Regions from separate parts of the Vibrio sp. Vb0667 genome, predicted to be linked through region 1. Evidence: predicted binding sites of a transcription regulator. Region 1 holds the regulator's gene; the other holds the start of a gene.
What was found. The regulator PurR, encoded in region 1, represses purine synthesis genes. The targets are predictions, from matches to a motif close to TNANGNAAACGTTTNCNTNA.

Region 1 (7,920 bases):
ACGTAAGAATTACCATCCCTGCGTACAGCAGTATTGATAAACTCGCAGACGCAGAAGTTGTATTAGAAACAGAATTAACATCATGGCCGCATACGGAGTATCGAGTTTTGCGGCTCATATTAGGTCAAAATCCTGTTTACCTGATTGATTGTCCGCCGTATTTCAATCGACCATCAATGTATGCGGAGAACAACCAAGCGTATACTGATAACGGCGAGCGCTTTGCGTTTTTTAGTGCAGCATGTCTCGATATGTTACCCAAGCTCGCCTTTCAACCTAATATCATACACGCGAACGATTGGCACACAGGTCTTGTTCCATTTTTGCTCAAGCACAGGTATGGCAATGATCCGTTTTTTGCTCATACTAAAAGCGTCATTTCAATTCACAATGCGGTCTTTAAAGGCGTATTTAGTTATGAAGACGTGCAGTGTTTGCCAGAGTTTCATTGTAGAAACGTTCCCGATGCTGCGGTGAGTGCAACGCATATTACGATGCTTAAAGCTGGTGTAATGAATGCAGATAAGATAAACGCGGTTAGCCCTACGTACGCAGAGGAACTAAAAACAGAGCTTGGCAGTCACGGCATGGCTTGGGAGTTTCAGCAACGCGCGCAGGACTTAGTCGGCATCTTGAATGGTTGTGATTACAGTGCTTGGAATCCGGAAACTGATACCTACTTGCCGGTTAATTACTGCGCCGACCAGCAAAGTATGTCGCAAGGGAAGAAAGCTTGTAAAAAAGCATTACAACAACGACTAAATTTGCCCGAAAAAAATGTAGCTATGTTCGGTATGGTTTGTCGGTTGACCCAGCAGAAAGGCGTTCATTACTTGTTGCCTGCTTTGGCCGATTTTTTAAAGCACGATGTTCAGCTAGTTGTCGTTGGGACCGGAGACCCTGTTCTTGCCGCTCAGTTACGAGAGGTTGCCGCGCAGTTTTCTAGCAAATTTGCCTTTGTAGAAGCGTATGACAATGAACTTGCGCATATCGTTGAAGCTGGTTCTGATTTCTTCTTGATGCCTTCTGAGTTTGAACCATGTGGCTTAAACCAAATCTATAGTATGGCTTATGGGACATTACCGATAGTACGCGGTGTTGGTGGCTTAAAGGACAGCGTTAGCGATTATGATGTAAACCCATCTGAAGCAACGGGGTTTGTTTTTTTCGAACCGACACCGCAGGCATTGTTGTTAACGATGCTAAGGGCACTGTTGCTCTACGCTCAAAACGAGCCTGAAGTGAATAAAGTACAGTTGCACGCGATGCAACGAGACTTTTGTTGGCAAAAGGCCGCAGAATCTTATTTGCAGCTTTACCACTCAGCGTTAGTTTGACTTAAAATTGTAACGAAAGGCACCTAATGAGGTGCCTTTATTATCTTGAGTAAGGGGAGTGTGGTAGGATGGCTTTTTACTCAATAGCACGATCTTTTTGATACTCAATATGACCCAGCCGCTACTTTTTCATAAAACCTATTTGCACCCTACTAGTAATGAGTGGGTTGTATTTGTGCACGGTGCTGGTGGTAGCTCTTCTATCTGGTTCAAGCAAATTAAAGCTTACAAGCAACACTTTAACTTATTGCTGATCGATTTAAGAGGTCATGGAAAGTCAAATCAGTTACTTAAAGAGCTCATTGCTAGCCGTTATACCTTTACGGAAGTTACCCAAGATATTTTGAAAGTATTGGACCATTTAAAGATCCAATCCGCTCATTTTGTCGGTATGTCGCTTGGTACTATTATTGTTCGAAACCTTGCTGAATTGTCATCAGAGCGCGTACGTTCGATGGTGCTCGGCGGTGCTGTCACAAGGCTTAACACTCGTTCTCAGATATTGGTGAAATTAGGTAGTTTTTGTAAGCATATCCTACCGTACATGTGGCTCTACAAACTGTTCGCTTATATTGTTATGCCTCAAAGAAGCCAACGAGAATCTCGCCACCTTTTTATTCGCGAAGCCAAGAAGCTTTGCCAAAAAGAATTTAAACGTTGGTTTATTCTTGCCGCTGATGTAAATCCGTTAATGAAATATTTTAAAGATCGAGAGTTACCCATTCCGACTCTTTACTTAATGGGCGACAGGGATTACATGTTTATTAAACCTGTCAAAGAAATGGTTGCAGCGCATAAGCTCAGCATTCTACGAGAAATCCCGAATTGTGGTCATGTATGCAATGTAGAGCGTCCAGAAGACTTCAATCAACACTCCATCGAGTTTATTAAACAGCAAGCTGTATGTGCTTAAAACTGAGTGCATCCACTGAATAGGAGAGCCGCTATAGCTCTCCTAGTTGATATCCACATTGCCAACATGCACCAAATTGCCCTTCGTTTATTTCATGACATTTTGGGCATTGCCAATCTTGATACTCATGCCTATCGGATTGTTTTCGATATGCTTTTACTATTTCTTCAGCTTTCATCTTTTGTGCAGTGTCAAAAAGCCACACATAAGGATCGGTATCATCACCAAACGGCAGTTCTCCTTTTAAGCCGAAAATACCTTCTCCGCGAACTTCACAGTAAATTTGTTCCACTTTAAGCAGCTCACATACAATGTGTGCTTCTGCTGGGTTTTTAGCGATAAATATTTTCATCAAAATACCCACTTCACCAATTACGAGTTTTGCTGACTTGGTGTCGGCCTTACTTTATTCATAACCCATTTAGTGATGATTGGAAATAGTCCCAATAGCGCAAAAGACGCTAATACTGCGGGTGAAACAATGCCCGATAGGCTTTCAATTGTTGCTAATTGAGTACCTGCATTCAGATATACGGCTGTGCCTGGCAGCATACCTATTTGGCTAGTGAGATAAAATCTACCTACAGACATCGGCGTTAAGCCCATCAGTAAGTTGATTAGAAAGAAAGGGAATACAGGGATTAGACGCAAGGAAAATAGATAAAAAGCTCCGTCTTTTTCGACACCTTGATTAATTGCGTTGAGTTTATTTCCGAATTTGTTTTGTACCCAGTCACGCAATAAGTATCGGCTGCTCAAGAAGGCCAGTGTTGCCCCCATAGTGCTAGCGAAAGAAACCAGTAGCAAGCTTGTCCAAAAACCAAATAAGGCTGCACCAAGTAAGGTGACTACTGCCGCTCCTGGGATAGAAAAAGCGGTAATTGCAATGTAGGTAAAAAAGTAAATCGCAGCCGAGAATACAAAATTCTGATCGATGTATGTAGTTAGTGCTTCTTGTTGGGCTTTTGCATTCTCTAAGGTTAAATACTGGCCAAAGTTAATACCTAAAAAGACGATAGCCGCTAGTAGGATGAGACCTAAAATCAGTTTCTTATTCATAATTTTGATTCCAATTTGGGATATATGTAATAAGACAGTAGGAAAACCGAAAAAATTTCACAAAAAAACCGCAGATTAGACTGCGGTTTTACAAGATAGTTTTTAGGCCGACTTTTATTGGAGGCCGTTCATCAACTCATCTCGGCGAGCTTGAGGTACCACACTCCAATGAGTGCCGTTGATAGCACCTTCTAGTGCCCATAGCAACTCAATGTTGACGGTTGCAGAGTGCGTATCTCTTATCGCTTTATAGGCGTTAAGCGCACCTTCCTCTTCAAGCTTCTCTACGGATTCGATGCCGGCTTTTTTTAGCATGCGCTCGGTAGCCAGTCGTAAGTTAGGCAAATCTTTCAAACGGTTAGGCTTTGTACTTGCTTGCTGTTCTTTCTCAAGCTTTGCCTTTTTCAATGATTGATTCGCTACTTCGATTAAGCGTTCGCTTGATTCCCATAAATCGCTGGAAATAGCGTAGTACTTTGTAACGACTGGGAAGCCACGTTTTTTATAAACGTAAGGCTTTAGCCCTTGTTTCTCGAAGTCAGATGAAGTTTTTTGGTCTGCTCTGATATGAAGCTGATTGTTTACCACTAGTGCAAACATTGTTTCATCAGCGAATAGTCCGAAGCCACCAAACATTGAGCGCGACTTGATATTACCAAGTGCCTCAAATAGCTTCATAGAGTCTTTGAGTATCGGTTTATCCATGTTTTGTTATCTCGGTGTAATTAATATTACGCCACCAAAAGTCAGGTCCGAGAGAGTAGCAAACATGCGTAAAAACAATGTCATTACAGAGTAAAGTCATTGCTTACACACTTGCCATCGGTAACCCCGCTACCTTCCATATCGTAATATGGTTCAGGCCGGAGGCTTTGCGTCCCACTCTTTCGAATGGTTTGCCCTGTGCGTGACACAATGAGCATACTTCTTATATTGAATTAACATCACGGTTTAGCGTTAAAAGTGTGATTTTGGTTCAATAAAAATGATAGATTGAATGCTCTATTTTGCATATGGAAAGGTGCAAATTGGCCTTTGAAAAGGAGTTCTTAATATATATTACATTTATATAAAACAGGGAGTTAACGTTAGTCAATTGTTATTAGAGCAGTGTGAAGTATTAGAGAATGCTTAATTTTCCCAAAAAAATAAGCGCCCCTGTAGAGCGCTTATTTAACACGGTTAAATACAGTGAAATTTAGTTCATTTTTTTCACAGTATTTCGAATTACAAGCTCAGGTTGCATTTCGAAAATTCGTTTTTCGTGTTCTTTATCTTTGATACGCTCAAGTAGAATTTCGAATGCATTTTTACCAACACGACGTTTAGGTTGGTGGATAGTCGTTAGCGGTGGAGAGAAGTATTCCGCAAGCTCGATGTTGTCGTAGCCGATCACTGAAATATCTTCAGGAATTTTGATCCCGTTTTGTTGCAAGCGGCTCATTAGGCCTAGAGCCATTGTGTCGTTAAAACAGAATACCGCCGTCGGGCGCTTGTCCATTGCGGTAATTTTATCTGCAACTAATACGGCCGTATCACATTCAAAGTTACCTTCAAGGATCCAGTCTTCATTTACAGCTAGGTTCGCTTCGCTCATTGCGCGACGGAAACCTGCAATGCGCTCTTGGCAAGCAAGCTTTTCAAAATGACCGCTTAGACAAGCGATATCCGTATGACCATTGTCAATCAGATGTTTGGTTGCAATGTAGCCACCTTCTTCTGAGTTATCCATGATCTTGTCTGCTTGTGAGCTCTCTGGGCCCCAATCCATGACCACTTTAGGAATGTCCGCATGACGGTCAAGCATCTCTTTTAGTTCTTCGGTTAAGTCAGAACACATCACAAGGATGCCATCAACGCGCTTTTCAGCCAGCATACGAATGTAATCGCGTTGTTTTTCGTAAATCCCGCCTGTGTTACATAAAATCAGAGTATAGCCTTGGCGGTAACAGTAGCTCTCAACGCCATCAATCACTTCTGAGAAAAATAGGTTAGTTGATTGAGTTACTAACATGCCAATCGTACGAGTTGAGTTGCATTTTAGGCTGCGTGCAACGGCACTTGGCGCGTAATTCAGCTCGTCAACGGCTTTCATTACTTTTTCTTGCGTTGCTTCTGCAACGAAACGCGTTTTATTGATAACGTGCGAAACTGTCGTAGTGGAAACGCCGGCTAAGCGAGCAACGTCTTTTATCGTGGCCATAAATGGTGTCCTGTATCGAGCTACTGAAATATGTCGTATTGGATGTACCTGATGCTCTAGTGGTTTCACACCTAGCAATCTAAAATTGGCGCTAAGTGTCTCGGCAGCGGTTGATCCAAGTGCGACAAAAGGGTGCGTAGCAGCATCGGTCGATGAATTTTATCTTTTTTCTATCTGATGAGAAATTGCCATCAACCTGTTAAGAAAACACAAAAACCGCTATATTTCAGCGGTTTACATATAAATCATATTTAATCGTTTGCGCTCACATTTTAGCCCTATGTGGACTGACTAGCAATGTTTTCAGCAAGAGATTTGTGTATTTGAAGTCACATTTTGACTGCTAAATAACCAAGCGTCTTTGCGCTAAGTTAAGGCAAACGAATATTATACCCAAGTTACTTACAATTGGTCACTTTCAGGCATACAGGAAGCCCGATAGGCAGGCTCCCTAAAAATAGGCGGCAATTATTCACCAAGAAGGTAGGCGCTGTCTAGTTTACAAAATGCAACTAATAGTTTCGCGACACTCGAGTAAAATCCAAATTCGTCGAATTTTTTACATTTGTCTGAAAACTGAGGTAACCAAGACATCAATTGTTGCTGGATAAAGTCGTTTTGTTTAACGAAGGCTTCTTCCATGTGTTTTTCTTGTTCAAGCTCGTTTGAGCGGATAATCATGTTCCCGAGAAAGTCGAGCTCAACGGCTAAGTGATCCGCAGGTTCCTTTAGGTTTTCGTCTACTTGAACGCCAAATTCAGCCATCAACTTTTCCATTTCCTCAGCTGGCTTGTCATTCAGTAAACCTGATTCACCAATGTACATGGATGCGTAAGGAAGAGCGCCGTATTTTTCTGTCTTCAAAAACAGTTCACAAAAGTCAGCTGCAAGCTCTAGTTGTGCATCTTCACGATCTTGTAACCGATTCAATGCATCAACTAGGCTATCAACAGCTGGTTTCAGCGACTCATTTTCACCTAAACCTGCGAGAAAACTGCGAATTTCAACACTGTGATAGGCTTCCAATTCTTTCTCTGTTAGTTCTTTTGCGAACAAGCTCGAAAACCACCAGTAAATTTCAGCGCGTTTTTCATTAAAAGCTTTCACTTCTTGCATTTTGGGCTCCTGAATGATGCTTCAAGTCATGCATCACAAAGTCAATTAGGGATATCCCCTAAGTGTAATCAATTAAAATGAATAGCAGTAACTATAATTGTTATGTTTTATGGTCAAAAATGACCGTTTATTAATAGCAATGGGCAAGCTTGTTTTGAATCAATAAAAACGCTAAATCTTGCGTTTTAATGTATCTATGACTAGAAATGTTACTAGTTATGAATAGAATACGTCTTGGATAATAAGAAGACAGAAAAGTGGTGTAAATGAGCTATCACGTATTAGTCGTAGAAGATGATGTTGTAACTCGTAGTAAGCTTGCGGGGTATTTCCAAAATGAGGGCTACCAAGTCAGCGAAGCAGAGAGTGGCGCAGAAATGCGTGAAGTTTTGCAAGCGGGCGATGTAGACCTGATCATGCTGGATATTAACCTGCCTGGTGAAGACGGCCTGATGCTTACTCGTGAGTTACGTAGCCAATCGGATATTGGTATCATATTAGTAACAGGACGCACGGATAGCATTGATAAAATCGTAGGCCTAGAAATGGGTGCTGACGATTATGTGACAAAACCTTTTGAACTGAGAGAGCTGTTAGTTCGCGTTAAAAACTTGCTGTGGCGTATTTCAGCAGCGCGCAGTGGCAGCTCGAAAGCGAATGAAACCAGTGAAGAGCACATTGTGCGCTTTGGGGAGTGGACATTCGACATTCAACGTCGCGCACTTAGCCGCAACGGTGAGCCAGTAAAACTAACTAAAGCAGAGTATGAACTTTTGGTGGCATTATCGTCTTACCCTAACCAGGTGTTAAGTCGTGAGCGTATTTTGAACATGATCAGCCATCGAGTGGATGCGCCGAATGACCGCACCATTGATGTTCTTATTCGACGTATGCGCGCAAAAATGGAGTTCGATCCTAAGAACCCACAAATTTTTGTAACGGTACACGGCGAGGGCTATATGTTTGCTGGTGACTAGTTTGAACATAACTCAATCGTAAAAAGAAAAAGGAGAGCTTCGGCTCTCCTTTTTTGTGGCTTCAAGATAATACTAGTTTGCTTCAACCATTGGTGTTTGGCCGACAGTATCACGCAACCTTTGCCAAATACTGCCCAAGTACTCATGCCAATAAAGCTCTGTTTGTTCTAAGTAACGCGCTTTAGGTGAGTATTTATCCCAAGGTTGACTTATCTCGCTAATAGCTAAGAAGTTGGTCGGGGCTGGGATTGGTTTAATGCCTGCTGCGTTGAACTCATACAATGCACGGCTCATGTGACTCGCAGAAGTGACTAA
Region 2 (7,920 bases), on a different contig from region 1:
GAATGGCGGTGACTTTGACAACATCTAAATCAAAAGCTCTCGTCATTCTAGCGAGCTTAAGCGAGACTAAGAATCTGCTAACAGCAAACGCCTTTCTTTCCCACTCGCCTTCACCACCGCACAATCGGACGATAGATTCTGAATCACACTCGTTCCTCGCTGTTCAGAATGACGGTGACTTAGACAAAATCTAAATCAAAAGAGCTCGTCATTCTAGCGAGCTCAAGCGAGACTAAGAATCTGGTAACAGCGGACGCCTATTCTTTCCCACTCCCCTTCACCACCGCACTATTGGGACGATAGATTCTGAATCACCTCGTTCCTCGCTGTTCAGAATGACGGTGACTTTGAAAACATCTAAATCAAAAGACCTCGTCATTCTAGCGAGCTTAAGCGAGACTAAGAATCTGCTAACAGCAAACGCCTATTCTTCCCCACTCACCTTAACCACCGCACAATCGGATGATCGATTCTGAATCACACTCGTTGTTCAGAATGACGGTGACTTTGACAATACCTAAATCAAAAAAGATCTCGTCATTCTAGCGAGCTCAAGCGAGACTAAGAATCTGGTAACAGCAGACGCCTATTCTTTCCCACTCACCTTAACCACCGCACAATCGGATGATCGATTCTGAATCACCTCGTTCCTCGCTGTTCAGAATGACGGTTACTGTGACAACACCTAAATCAAAAAGATCTCGTCATTCTAGCGAGCTCAAGCGAGACTAAGAATCTAGTAACAGCAGACGCCTATTCTTTCTCTCTCACCGTAACACTTCACAATCGGATGATAGATTCTGAATCACACTCGTTCCTCGCCGTTCAGAATGACGGTGACTTAGACAACATCTAAATCAAAAGCTCTCGTCATTCTAGCGAGATCCAGCGAGACTAAGAATCTGCTAACAGCAGACGCCTATTCTTTCCCACTCACCTTCACCACTGCACAACCGGACGATAGATTCTGAATCACACTCGTTCCTCGTTGTTCAGAATGACGGTGACTTTGACAACATCTAAATCAAAAGACCTCGTCATTTTAGCGAGCTCAAGCGAGACTAAGACTCAGCTAACAGCAAGCTCCTATTCTTTCCCACTCACCTTCACCACAGCACAACCGGATGATAGATTCTGAATAACCCTTTGACTTCTAGTTGAGTTGTTTTAGGTCAATAGCGTATCTGCCTCTTTGTGCTTATACTGGGCACATTGGTTACTAGCACGAAATTTCCATGAAACAATCTCTACAGATCTGGCTTGAAGCCGCTCGTCCAAAAACATTACCTCTGGCATTGGTCTCTATCTTAACAGGTAGCGTGCTCGCGTACTCGGCGGGTCATTTCTCACTGACGATTGCCATCATGGCTTTCGTAACCGCGACATTGCTGCAAATTCTGTCCAACCTGGCAAACGACTATGGCGATGCCGTTCAAGGTACAGATAACGACAAACGCCTCGGCCCATTACGAGCGATGCAGTCAGGCGCGGTAAGTGCGAAACAGATGAAACAGGCGATTATCTTTAACATCGCTCTGACCGCCATTTCAGGCTTGGTGTTGGTTTTCTATTCACTAAGTTCACTGGAAAGCATTGTCACTTTTATCGGGCTGGGAATTCTGGCCATTCTCGCAGCCATTGCTTATACCATGGGTAGCAAACCATACGGTTACGTGGGGCTTGGCGATATTTCAGTTTTCTTGTTTTTTGGTTTACTCGGCGTATCCGGTACTTATTTCTTGCATACTGGTCACGTAGATACCACGCTATTCTTACCTGCTCTAGGCTGCGGTTTACTCGCCGTTGCAGTACTCAACATCAACAATATGCGTGATATCGAGAACGACCGAGAGTGTGGTAAACGCACAGTCGCAGTGCGATTGGGTCAACGCAAAGCCAAGCATTACCACTTTGTTTTACTTGGCGGTGCTATTCTTGCCTTTGCGGCTTACTTGTTAATTCAAGACAAACCCGTTTGGATTAGCTTGCCATTTTTACTTAGTATTTATTTCGTGGCCGATCATGGTAAAGCGGTTTGGCATACACAAAAGCCCGCTCAGATAGCACCAATGATGCCAGTCATCGTGAAATGCTCTTTAGTCACCAACGTTTTGTTTGCAACAATTGTGGTAGCTCAAACTCTAGTAAGTTAAAAAAGGATTGTCATTGCATTGACTTAATGCCTAGATATACTCAAAGACAACCAATTTCTGTTTAGAAAGGTACGCTATGGAATACAATACCTCAGCACTCTGTGATATCTACCTCGATCAGGTAGATGTGGTTGAACCAATGTTCAGTAACTTTGGCGGTCGCGCTTCATTTGCCGGGCAAATCACCACCATCAAGTGTTTTGAAGATAATTCGTTGATCCGCGAGACATTAGAGCAAGATGGACTTGGTCGCGTTTTGTTAATTGACGGTGGCGGTTCCCTACGTAAAGCCCTTATCGATGCAGAAATCGCAACCATTGCGGAAGAAAACGAGTGGGAAGGCATTGTCGTTTACGGCTGTGTTCGTGAAGTAGATGAACTTGAAGATATGAACTTAGGCATTCAAGCCCTCGCTTCTATTCCTGTTGGAGCGACCAGTCAGGGGATTGGCGAATTGGATGTACCAGTCAACTTTGGCGGCGTCAGCTTCTTACCTGAAGATTATATTTATGCTGATAGCACCGGAATTATCCTGTCGCCTGAACCATTGAATATTGATTTAGAGTTGGATGAAGAAGCATAGCGAGTCTTAGGTGTCTAAGTTATAGGGTCTTCTCTTGGCTCTTAGCGCCTAGCCTTGTCTTAACATTTTCTACTTCCCTAAAACACAAACACCCGCTTAACGCGGGTGTTTTTAATTTGGAATGAAGAAGCCGAATTATTCCACTTCGTCCATTTTGCCAAGTAGTGCACGAATGCGCTCTTGCCATTGTGCGTGCTCTTGCTGTGCTTGTTGTGCTTTTTGCTCTAGCTCTTCACGTTGAGAGCGAAGCTCGTTCGCTTCTTCCGCAAGTTTAGCTTTATCTTCTTTCAGCTCTTCGACTTCCATCTGAAGAAGAGTGATTGTGTCAACTGCAGTTTGAATTTTAGATTCTAGTTGTTCTAGTACTTCAAAAGACATCTTGGCCTACCTATGTTATTCCGTTGGGACGATGTGCGAGATTGATGCACACCTAACCTATATAAGGTTCATTCTACTCAGCGTCGCGATGAGAAACACTCACTATATTCGATATTTTGCATCATTCGGTCAAAAAATCAGCGCAATCTCACTAAACGCTGACTTTTCTTGTCGCCGAAGCATTTTTGAGCAAGGATTTTGCGTCTCGCTACGCTGAAAATCGCCCTAAGTATTGATCAAATTCAAGTTAGATAAAGTAAAAGCCTCGCAAAAAGGCAAACGTTTACTCGACCTTGTGATAGAATCGCCGCGCAAATTCTTCTTCCCTCTTGCTTACTTGGAGACATCATGAAACGCGATTTAGCAATGGCATTTTCCCGTGTGACTGAAGGTGCAGCTCTGGCTGGTTACAAATGGCTTGGCCGTGGCGATAAAAACGCAGCCGATGGCGCAGCTGTTGAAGTTATGCGCACGCTACTGAACAAAACAGATATCAGTGGTGAAATTGTCATTGGTGAGGGTGAAATCGATGATGCGCCAATGCTGTACATTGGTGAGCAAGTGGGTATGGGTGGTGATGAAGTAGATATTGCAGTCGACCCGATTGAAGGAACGCGTATGACGGCAATGGGACAATCGAACGCACTAGCCGTACTTGCCGCAGGTGAGAAAGGCAGCTTTCTTAAAGCGCCAGATATGTACATGGAAAAACTGGTTGTTGGCCCTGGTGCAAAAGGCGTAATTGACTTAGAAAAGCCGTTAAAAGAAAACCTAGAGAACGTAGCAAAAGCCCTGAACAAGCCACTTGATACCCTAGTCGTTATTACCCTTGCGAAACCTCGCCACGATAACGTTATTGCAGAAATGCAAGCAATGGGCGTGCGTGTCTTTGCGGTGCCTGATGGTGACGTGGCTGCCTCTATTCTGACTTGTATGCCAGACAGTGAAGTGGACATGATGTACTGTATTGGTGGCGCGCCAGAAGGGGTAGTATCAGCGGCGGTAATTCGAGCGCTAGACGGTGATATGCACGGTCGCCTGCTTCCTCGTCACGAAGTAAAAGGCGATACTGAAGAAAACCGCATTTACGGCGCAGATGAACTAAAACGCTGCGATGAAATGGGCGTAAAAGCGAATGTTGTCCTCAAAATGGAAGACATGGCTCGTAGCGACAATGTGGTATTTTCAGCTACAGGCATCACTAAAGGTGACTTGCTGGAAGGTATCTCTCGTCAAGGCAATATAGCGACCACAGAAACGCTGCTCGTGCGCGGTCGATGCCGTACTATTCGTCGCATTAAGTCGACTCACTACCTAGATCGTAAAGATCCAGAAGTACGCGATATTATTCTTTAAGCATTTCCCGAGGCTCTAGCTCAATCTGAGTTTGAGCCTTTCTTTCCGCACAGCCGGACAGTAGATTCTGAATCACCTAGTCCCTCGCCGTTCAGAATGACGGAGACTTTAATAAGCTCTAAATCAAAAGAACTCGTCATTCTAGCGAGATCCAGCGAGACTAAGAATCTGGTAACAGCAGACTGCTATTCTTTCCTGGTCACCTTAACCACTGCTCAACCGGACGATAGATTCTGAATCACCTCGTTCCTCGCTGTTCAGAATGACGACATATATTGACTCATATGAACATAGCGCCTACAAATCCACACTCAAATTAAGTCAACACTTTTCTTTACTAACCCTATCGCGCATAATATGTACTGACGTATAAATGGTGGGTATATGAAGACCGTAGATAGGATATTGCAAATCGTTAAGCGTGATGGCTCCGTCACTGCAAAACAACTCTCTTCTGAGCTAGGGATGACAACCATGGGGGCTCGTCAGCACCTGCAAAGTTTAGAAGATGATGGCATTCTTTCTATCCATGACGTAAAAGTAAAAGTCGGTCGCCCTGCTCGTCATTGGTCTCTCACTCAAAAAGGTCATGAGCAATTTGCTGACCGTCACGGTGAGTTGACTATTCAGTTTATAGAAGCTGTCGAACATATCTTTGGCAAAGATGGACTGGAAAAAGTCACATCAGAAAGGGAAAAACTCACGTTACAAAGTTATCGTCAGCATCTTGAGCAATGCGACTCTCTGCAAAGCAAACTAGAAACACTCGTCACATTAAGAGAGCAAGAAGGCTATATGGCAGAGCTCGAGAAAGATGAGAACGGATTCATCTTGATCGAAAATCACTGTCCGATTTGTAAAGCCGCAACTCGCTGCCCAAGCTTGTGCCAATCAGAATTAAGTGTCTTTCAGTCTTTACTTGGACGTGACACCAAAGTAGAGCGTACCGAACACATCATTAGTGGCCAAAGACGCTGCGTTTACCGCATCCAACAACTGCAGTAACCACCACAACCAAGCATCGACATGCCGCACTTATTCAATCTCAAGCTTGAAAGCTTCTCTTATAAGTGAGACGGCTGAAGAATTCATCCTCTCTCCTCTTTCTAGTGGTATAGGCTTTTAGTAACTAAAGGCAATTTCCATAAGGATTTGGAGAGCATCGATGTCTACTCTACGTCATATCCCATCCCAAACGCTTCCTCCATTCGATGAAATGGTTCAAATGGCAGAGCGAGACCCAGAAGCTTTTGAGCAATTTCGTCATGAGATGGCGAAAGAGATGATCGAAAGCGCATCAGAAGATATGAAAGAAAGATTGTGGGCTCAACAAAGCCACATTGATAGAGTCATCAGCACGTGTAAAAACCCTCATCACACCAATGTGGTATTGATGAACGAGTTGCAAAAACAGGTCGTAAAGTTCAAAGCAGCGCTAGAAGGGGAAGCGACACCGACACAAAAAGCGGATGTGGTTAGCTTAAATGCGTTTAAAGATAGGGATGATTTTTACTGATACTCAGTAGATAGATCGAGAAAGTTAGGGTTCGTTTCTCTTACCAAGGCTAACTTCCACTCACGCTTCCACTGCTTGAGCTGCTTTTCTCGGTTTATAGCCGTAGCCATATCGTCGAATAGCTCAAAGCAAACGAGCTTATGAACGTTGTATTTCTTAGTAAATCCTTCCACTACTCCATTTTTATGTTGCCATATTCTTTGGGGCAGCTGACTGGTAACACCTATGTAGAGAACGGCGTTGTTATTTGACGTTAGGATATAAACGCAAGGTGTCTTATCGATGATTCATTCTCCTTCATTATTCGCTGTTACTTTTCCGTTGTAATTCGCAAGCTCAGGCAGTTTATTTCAATCTCAGAGCACTCTGCGCCTAGATTCTGAATCACACTCGTCCCTCGCTGTTCAGAATGATGATGACTTTAACAGCCTCCAAACCAAAAAGGATCGTCATTCTAGCGAGCCTTAGCGAGACTAAAAATCTCGTAACAGCAAGCTCCTATTCTTTCCCGCTCAGCTTAACCACTGCTCAACCGGACGATAGATTCTGGACCACGCTCATTCCTCGCAGTTCAGAATGACGGTGAGTTTAACAGCCTCTAAATCAAAAGAGTCCGTCATTCTAGCGAGCCGCAGCGAGACTAAGAATCTGGTAACAGCAAGCTCCTATTCTCTCCCGCTCACCTAAACCACCGCACAATCGGATAATAGATTCTGAACCACCTCGTTCCTCGTTGTTCAGAATGACGATGACTTTAAGAGCCTCTAAATAAAAAGAGCTCGTCATTCTAGCGAGCCTTAGCGAGACTAAAAATCTCGTAACAGCAAGCTCCTATTCTTTCCCGTTCACCTAAACCACCGTACAATCGGATGATAGATTCTGAACCACACTCGCACCTCTCTGTTCAGAATAACGATGACTTTAACAGCCTCCAAACCAAAAAGGATCGTCATTCTAGCGAACCTTAGCAAGGCTAAGAATCTGGTAACAACAAGCACCTATTCTTTCGCACTCACCTTAGCCACTGCTCAACCGGACGATAGATTCTGATTCACACTCGTGCCTCGTTGTTCAGAATGATGGTGGCTTTAACAGCCTCTAAATCAAAAGAGTTCGTCATTCTAGCGAGCCTTAGCGAGACTAAGGATCTGGTAACAGCAAACTCCTACTCTTTCACACACAGCTTAACCAGGGCTCAAGCGGACGATAGATTCTGAATCACACTCATTCCTCGCTGTTCAGAATGACAGTGGCTTTAAGAGCCTCTAAATCAAAAGAGTCCGTCATTCTAGCGAGCCTCAGCGAGACTAAGAATCTAGTAACAGCAAGCTCCTATTCTTTCCCACTCAGCTTAAACACTGCTCAAGCGGACGATAGATTCTGAATCACACTCGTCCCTCGCTGTTCAGAATGATGATGACTTTAACAGCCTCCAAACCAAAAAGGATCGTCATTCTAGCGAGCCTTAGCGAGACTAAGAATCTACTTTCAGCACGCACGATACTTGAGGCAATTACTCCGGCTCAGGGCCATATTGGTTTGGTCCTGATGTCCCCTTTAAGAGACCACATTCAATTAGAATCCATAAACCACAAATCAGAGAAATGGAAGCGACGAACATCTGTGGGGTCGACGGCTCTTGCGCGGCAGGGCTGGTCATTGGCGTGGCAATTCGTCCGATAATCAGCGGAATATTCAGTGCTAGCCAATAGATCGATTTGTTGCGGTCGTGCCAACGCTTGGTGGTGATCGCCAAATCAGGGATCAACAGAACCACCAAGAAAATAGGAAGAAGCACATAGGAGAGAGTAGGAAGCAGTTGGCTGATACCGGCACCAAAGCCTAGAATGGACACATAGTAAATGACGTTCCAAATCCAGTAGGTTTTACGGTTTATACGTCCTTGAAAAGAAAACAGTAACTCTTTAGTCGAC

Region 2: glpX (class II fructose-bisphosphatase) is a predicted target of PurR. The motif match lies at 3,386-3,405, and genes of this name have one in related genera.

Annotation. Positions count from the first base shown of each region.
Region 1 is NZ_JAWPOL010000005.1:83,846-91,765, reverse strand. Features, by position in the region: gene glgA (glycogen synthase GlgA) at 1-1,337, shown strand, start outside; gene R8269_RS08460 (alpha/beta fold hydrolase) at 1,447-2,250, shown strand; gene R8269_RS08455 (DUF2007 domain-containing protein) at 2,282-2,602, opposite strand; gene R8269_RS08450 (TVP38/TMEM64 family protein) at 2,623-3,309, opposite strand; gene R8269_RS08445 (TfoX/Sxy family DNA transformation protein) at 3,424-4,014, opposite strand; cyclic di-GMP riboswitch class I at 4,131-4,220, opposite strand; gene purR (HTH-type transcriptional repressor PurR) at 4,508-5,512, opposite strand; gene torD (molecular chaperone TorD) at 5,981-6,628, opposite strand; gene torR (two-component system response regulator TorR) at 6,895-7,605, shown strand; gene elyC (envelope biogenesis factor ElyC) at 7,678-7,920, opposite strand, start outside.
Region 2 is NZ_JAWPOL010000008.1:83,690-91,609, forward strand. Features, by position in the region: gene R8269_RS10855 (1,4-dihydroxy-2-naphthoate polyprenyltransferase) at 1,236-2,153, shown strand; gene rraA (ribonuclease E activity regulator RraA) at 2,230-2,736, shown strand; gene zapB (cell division protein ZapB) at 2,872-3,114, opposite strand; gene glpX (class II fructose-bisphosphatase) at 3,463-4,470, shown strand; gene R8269_RS10875 (helix-turn-helix transcriptional regulator) at 4,855-5,475, shown strand; gene R8269_RS10880 (DUF3135 domain-containing protein) at 5,636-5,986, shown strand; gene R8269_RS10885 (GIY-YIG nuclease family protein) at 5,980-6,273, opposite strand; gene R8269_RS10890 (DUF805 domain-containing protein) at 7,500-7,920, opposite strand, start outside.